Regions from separate parts of the Paenibacillus sp. 2TAB19 genome, predicted to be linked through region 2. Evidence: a T-box and tRNA genes for the amino acid it is inferred to sense, from the RefSeq annotation. Region 2 holds a T-box; the other holds one or more tRNA genes.
The links. The T-box of region 2 lies ahead of leuS (leucine--tRNA ligase). A T-box ahead of a tRNA ligase gene usually reads a tRNA of that ligase, here a tRNA-Leu.
Positions count from the first base shown of each region.

Region 1: it has a tRNA-Leu gene. The T-box ahead of leuS (leucine--tRNA ligase) is inferred to sense a tRNA for this amino acid. The anticodon was not compared.

Region 1 is NZ_JBFRGE010000010.1:34,216-37,527, reverse strand. It holds gene AB4Z33_RS06650 (MBL fold metallo-hydrolase) at 1-578, shown strand, start outside; gene AB4Z33_RS06645 (ADP-ribosylglycohydrolase family protein) at 623-2,017, shown strand; tRNA gene AB4Z33_RS06640 (tRNA-Leu) at 2,065-2,151, opposite strand; gene AB4Z33_RS06635 (xanthine phosphoribosyltransferase) at 2,247-2,822, shown strand; gene AB4Z33_RS06630 (Rrf2 family transcriptional regulator) at 2,882-3,312, shown strand, end outside.
Region 2 is NZ_JBFRGE010000052.1:18,615-21,926, forward strand. It holds gene leuS (leucine--tRNA ligase) at 1-1,714, opposite strand, end outside; T-box leader at 1,816-2,034, opposite strand; gene AB4Z33_RS21095 (hypothetical protein) at 2,081-2,488, opposite strand; gene AB4Z33_RS21100 (hypothetical protein) at 2,485-2,844, opposite strand; gene AB4Z33_RS21105 (CynX/NimT family MFS transporter) at 2,926-3,312, opposite strand, start outside.

The DNA of each region.
Region 1 (3,312 bases), on a different contig from region 2:
TGGATCATTTGCGCGCGGAGGATTTGGAAATGCGTCTGCCCGTATATGCGCATGGCCTGGATTATCCGCTGCGGATATACGGCCACGATGCCGTCATTCGAAAATGCCGCGACGCCGTAGGCAGGCCGGATACGGATCGCCTCATTCTTCAACGAATCGTTCCATTCGAGACGGTGGATACGGGAACCGCTAAAGTGACGGCACTGCCAGCCAACCATGATCCCGACGAGACCTGCCTGCTTTTTCTCATCGAGAAGGATGGGAAGCGTGTATTTTACGGTCACGATACCGGTCTTCTTCCCGATGCGACTTGGGAATGGCTTGAGCGAACGACCGTGGATGCAGCGATCTTGGATTGCACGAACGGCAATTTGCCATTCACAGGCGGCCATCTCAATATCGAATCGGTTATCGCGATCCGCGACAGGCTTAGGAAAAGCGGCGTCTTGCATGACGGCAGCCGAGTGGTCGCTACCCATTTCTCGCATAATATCGGGCTGCAGCACGAGCATTTAAAGGCTATATTTGATCCTGAACAAATTATCGTTGCCTATGACGGCTTCATATTGCCAATCTAGTTTATCGTTTGTAGTGCCAATGGGAAGCGGGGTGATTGATTCCTATGAATGCTTCGGTGCTTTATTACTTGCAATACGGGCATCATATCGAAATCGAATGGCGGCAAGGGATAGATGAAGGCAAGGCGATCAGCGAGCAACTGGAGGAGCAGTTCACCGCAATGTCCAGCTTGGATCCGAATGATCCGCTGCGCGAGCAAATGGCGGCCGAATATTTGGACGAAATGGGCAGACTGCCGCTTATCGAAGGTTATCCGTATTCAGAACCGTCGGATTTGGACGGCATTCGCGCGCTGAGGCGGGAGCGAGGTAGTCACGCTTGGACGCAGGTCGCTTCATTGGAAGGCATCGATATGGAAGATCGGGTATATGGGGCATGGCTCGGCCGTTCGGCGGGATGTCTGCTCGGCCATCCGATCGAGGGTTGGCGAAGAGACCGGATTGCCGGTTTGCTCAGGGAAACAGACAATTCGCCGATTCGATACTATATCTCGTCAGATATCGATCCGTCGATTGCCGCTAAATATGGCGTCATCAATGAAGGCGGATCCTACGGAAACCGTTGCGTGAGCTGGATCAATAACGTGGAGCATATGGTAGAGGACGATGATCTGAATTATACGATCGTAGGCCTTGCCATCGTGGAGAAGTACGGCTGCGATTTCACGCCGGATGACGTTGCGGAAGCTTGGCTCAATCTGCTGCCGGCGCTGCGTACGTGCACGGCTGAAAGAATCGCTTACCGCAATATACTTAATCTAGTCGGCCCGCCTGCCTCCGCCTCCTATCGGAATGCGTACCGGGAGTGGATCGGCGCTCAAATAAGGGCCGACTTCTATGGTTATATATATCCCGGAAATCCGGAGAAGGCCGCCGAATCGGCGTGGCGCGACGCTTCTATTTCCCATGTGAAAAACGGCATATACGGCGCGATGTGGGTCGCAGCCATGCTGGCGGCAGCAGCGGTAACGGATAAGATGGAAGACATCATCATGGCAGGACTCGAGCAAATTCCGGCGACCAGCAGGCTGGCTGCAGAGCTGGAGGAGGTGCTGCAATGGCATAGCGACGGCCTGTCTTATGAAGAAGCTATTGAGAGGATTCACGGCAAATACGATGAATCCCATCCCTACCATTGGTGTCATACGATTTCGAATGCGATGGTTGTGACCGTCGCTTTGCTGTACGGCGAAGGAGAGCTGGAGTCTACGATCGGAAAGGCCGTTGCAGCCGGGTTCGATACGGATTGCAACGGGGCTACGGCGGGCTCTGTCATCGGCATGCGAAACGGGGCTTCACGTCTTCCCGAGAAGTGGATCGAACCCCTTCGGGACCAAATCCGTTCCGGTGTCGACGGGTTCGGGATCGTGCCGATATCGAAGCTAGCGGAACGTACGGTGGCGGTTATACGCGCCAATGAGGCATATCGGAGTCTATAATAAACGAACAAAGGCTACAGCTCATGAGCTGTAGCCTTTGATGATTATGGTGCGGTCGAGAGGACTCGAACCTCCACGGCTGTTACACCACTAGAACCTGAATCTAGCGCGTCTGCCAATTCCGCCACGACCGCAAAATAATGTGTCAACGGGATTTATCTTATCATGTATAATAGAACATAGTCAAGTATTGGATTAGAAAAATAGAGGATAGGTGGAGGAGCAGGCGTTGAACAAGCTGGAGCAAAAAATTATGCAGGACGGCATCGTCCTAAATGAAAATGTATTGAAGGTGGATTCTTTCCTGAATCATCAGGTTGATCCGCAATTGATGTGGGAAGTCGGCAAGCTGTTCGTCGAACGTTTCGAAGGCAGCCGCATTACCAAAATATTGACGCTGGAGTCGTCCGGCATCGCGCCTGCAGTAATGGCTGCTTTGCAGCTGGATGTACCGCTGATCTTCGCGCGCAAACGCAAATCGTTAACGCTAAAGGACGATTTGTATACGGAGAGCGTCTATTCGTTCACGAAACAGGAAGTGAGCGAGGTGTCCGTCTCCCGCAAGTTTCTCTCGGCAGGGGAGCGCGTGCTTATTATTGATGACTTCCTAGCAAATGGCGACGCTGCCCTCGGCTTGGCTGGTATTGTGAAGCAAGCGGAGGCAGAGGTCGTTGGGATTGGCATCGTCATCGAGAAGACATTCCAGCCAGGCAGACAGAAGCTGATCGATCTTGGCTATCAGGTGGAGTCGCTTGCTAGAATTCAGTCGCTCGAAGGCGGTCAAGTTACGTTCGCGGATCATTGACAATCGCTGTCTCGTGTAACTATAATGCTTACATATTGTAACGACGAGAGGGTGAGGACGTGACTAGTAATCGATTCGCGGTAGCGGTTCATATTATGACTTTATTGGACGTTAGCGAAGGCGAGCGAATGACCTCGGAGCTGATTGCCGGAAGCGTCAATACGAATCCGGTCGTTATCCGCCGGATTATCGGGATGTTAAGCAAGGCAGGGCTCGTCACGACGAACGCAGGCGTAGCCGGCGCCGTCATTACGAGGCCAACCGATCAGATTACGCTGCTCGATATATATCAGGCCGTAACAAGTCCCATGCAGGATGAGCTGTTCGCGATTCACGAGAAGCCGAATCCGAATTGCGGCGTCGGGCGCAACATTCAATCCTCGCTGGAAAGAGCCTTCAACGAAGCTCAGCAAGCGATGGAAAATAAGCTTGGCCATATTACGCTAGCTGAGATCGCAGGCGATGTCGCTGAGAAAATAGGCAATGAGTA
Region 2 (3,312 bases):
TAACGAGCTTGTGGAACGGCTCCTTCGTATCGACAACGCCAATATCGTACAGCACTTTATGCCAGAAGCGCGCATACAGCAAGTGAAGCACCGCATGCTCCGCGCCGCCGATATAAAGATCGACCGGCAGCCATTCCTTTTGCTTCTCCTTGGAACAAATCTCATTCTCGTTCTTCGGATCGATGAAGCGCAAGTAATACCAGCAGCTGCCTGCCCATTGCGGCATCGTGTTCGTCTCGCGGCGAGCATTCATCCCCGTCTCCGGATCGATTGTATTGACCCATTCAGTGACGTTCGCTAGCGGTGATTCGCCCGTTCCGGACGGCTTGATCGCATCGACATCAGGCAGCAGCAGCGGCAGCTGATCCTCAGGGACAGGCTTCATCGTTCCATCCTCCAAGTGGAGAATCGGAATCGGCTCGCCCCAGTAGCGTTGACGGCTGAACAGCCAGTCGCGCAAGCGATAAGTCACTTTTCCTTGGCCCTTGCCAGTCTCTTGCAAATGCTTAATCATTGCGGCAATTGCCTCTTCATTGTTCAGACCGTTAATGAAATCGGAGTTAACATGCGGGCCGTCTCCAGCAAAAGCTTCTTTCGTTACGTCTCCGCCTTCAACAACCTCGATAATCGGCAACCCGAACTGCTTCGCAAACTCCCAGTCGCGTACGTCATGACCAGGTACGGCCATAATTGCTCCCGTMCCGTAGCCTGCAAGCACGTAATCGGCAATCCAGATCGGCGTCTTAGCTCCATTCACCGGGTTGATCGCATAAGCGCCAGTGAATACGCCTGTCTTGTCCTTCGCCAAATCTGTACGTTCCAAATCGCTCTTGCGAGCAGCAGCGTCTTGATAAGCTTCAACAGCAGCCTTCTGATCGGCTGTCGTAATGGAAGCTACCAGCTCATGCTCAGGTGCAAGCACGCAATACGTAGCGCCGAACAGCGTGTCGGGACGGGTTGTGAACACAACTAGCGAATCGTTATGGCCGTCAATTGCGAACGTCACTTCCGCGCCCGTCGACTTGCCGATCCAGTTGCGCTGCATATCTTTAATGCTTTCCGTCCAATCCAGCTCTTCCAGATCTTCAAGCAAACGCTCCGCGTACTCGGTAATTCTCAGAATCCATTGACGCATCGGCTTGCGAATAACCGGATGGCCGCCGCGTTCGCTTAGGCCGTCGATGACTTCCTCATTAGCAAGAACGGTGCCAAGCGCCGGACACCAGTTAACCGGAACCTCTGCTACATAAGCAAGTCCGCGGTTGTACAATTGGATGAAAATCCACTGCGTCCATTTATAATAATCCGGGTCCGTCGTGCTGAACTCGCGATCCCAATCGTAGGAGAAACCTAGCGATTTGATTTGACGGCGGAAGTTGTCGATATTTTTGAACGTAATGTCTCTTGGATGCTGGCCTGTATCGAGCGCGTGCTGCTCGGCCGGCAAGCCGAAAGCGTCCCAGCCCATTGGATGAAGGACATTATAGCCCTGCATGCGCTTGTAGCGGGATACGATATCTGTTGCGGTATAACCTTCCGGATGGCCTACATGCAAGCCTGCTCCAGATGGATACGGGAACATGTCGAGTGCGTAAAATTTAGGTTTGCCTTGCTCTTCCTTCGTTTGGAACGTCTTGTTCTTATCCCAATATTGCTGCCACTTCGGCTCTACAACAAGCGGGTTGTAGCCGTGAAATTGCTGCTCCTGACTCATCATCTATTCCTCCTACAAAGTTAAACTTACTCACGATTAAGCGCTCAATCCAAGGCTAGGCTTAGATTGCAATAAAAAAACTCCCGCCCCTAGCGTATTACGCTAGGGACGAGAGTTGAGCTCCCGTGGTACCACCCTAGTTAGCGACGGGCATGCTTTGCCTGTGCTCACTTGTCGCCTTTATCGCAGGCCAGACGGCGCGTATGGATAACGCACAGCTCCAAGGCGAGATTCGTTCCGCAGCAGGTCCGGCTTACACCCTTACACCGGCTCTCTAGGCCTTGCTTTGCGAAATTACTGCTCCTCTTCAACGCTTCTATGGATGAAAATAGTTATTTTCGATTATAAAGATCGTTATGCTCTGTGTCAAGATCCGACAAGCGTCCGTCTCATATACCTAACGCTTCCGATAAGGATAACCAACAATAATAAATGGATTAGCAGTACCCATACCGCATTCCATTCGCCTATAAGAACGACGAACGTCCACAAGAAAAGCGGAGCAAGCTGAATAAAGCACAGCAAGAAAAGAGTGATAACCATCCATTGCTTCAACATTTGCCGATTGCTGTCCATGGTTACCATAACAATTGAGAGCAATACAGCGCCAAGTCCGATCGATACAAAGCCCCATAGGTGCACGGTCTCCCGCTCCGATCCCATTTCCATGCCAAGAAAGCTGTAGTCGAAAAACAGATCGCCGATATAACAAGCGCCAATGGTCAAGGACATAAATGCCGCGGCCAACGCGTACACATAACTTTTTCCGATCATGCGCTGCCAGCTCTCCTCATCTTGCGACCGAATGCCTCACTTATCGAAACAACAGCGAGTATAAGCGCAAGCCACAAGGTACACCACATTGACTGATCAAATAATCGTTGGAACAGCCCCATACTCCATCCATCCTCGCCAATAATCCAATAAGCAATCCGATTTGGAACACTAAAGCCTTCGTTTGCTGCTGGATTCGAGTTGGCGGCAATTGTGGAAACCAAGGCAACATTCGCGATTAGGCTTAAGAGAACCGCAAGAAACAACGTCTTCGACCAAGGCGAGTTGACAGATGCCGCTTTGGCTGCGAACGCAAATCCTATCACGATAAAGGCGCATCCGAATAGGTAGAGCATAGCTTATCCCTCCGCATTGTAAAGTTAGACTGCAATCTACTAAACGGATTCGCTTTAAATAAAGTTGCCGAAATATCCCAATTATTGCGAGTTTACGGTTTTGTCGGCAGCCGCATACCACCCAGCAACCCCGAACAAGATCGTAACGGCCAATATCATCCATAACGATGACGACCATCCATGCGTCGCGTCATGCAGCAAGCCGAATAGCAACGGCCCGGTCGCTGCCAGCAAATAGCCAATCGATTGCGCCATGCCCGATAGCTGTGCCGATTGCTCCGCATTGGACGTTCGCAGTGCGAAGAACATGACCGCCAGGCTGAAGCCTGCGCCACCAGAGATACCTAAGAGCATAATCCATAGCGGAATCCAGGATGAGGGTCCGGCTAACAACCCCACATAGGAGATGATTAGCAGAATAGCCGAGGATAAGGCGAGCGGCCGCTGACTGCGCCTCTTCGCTGCGAG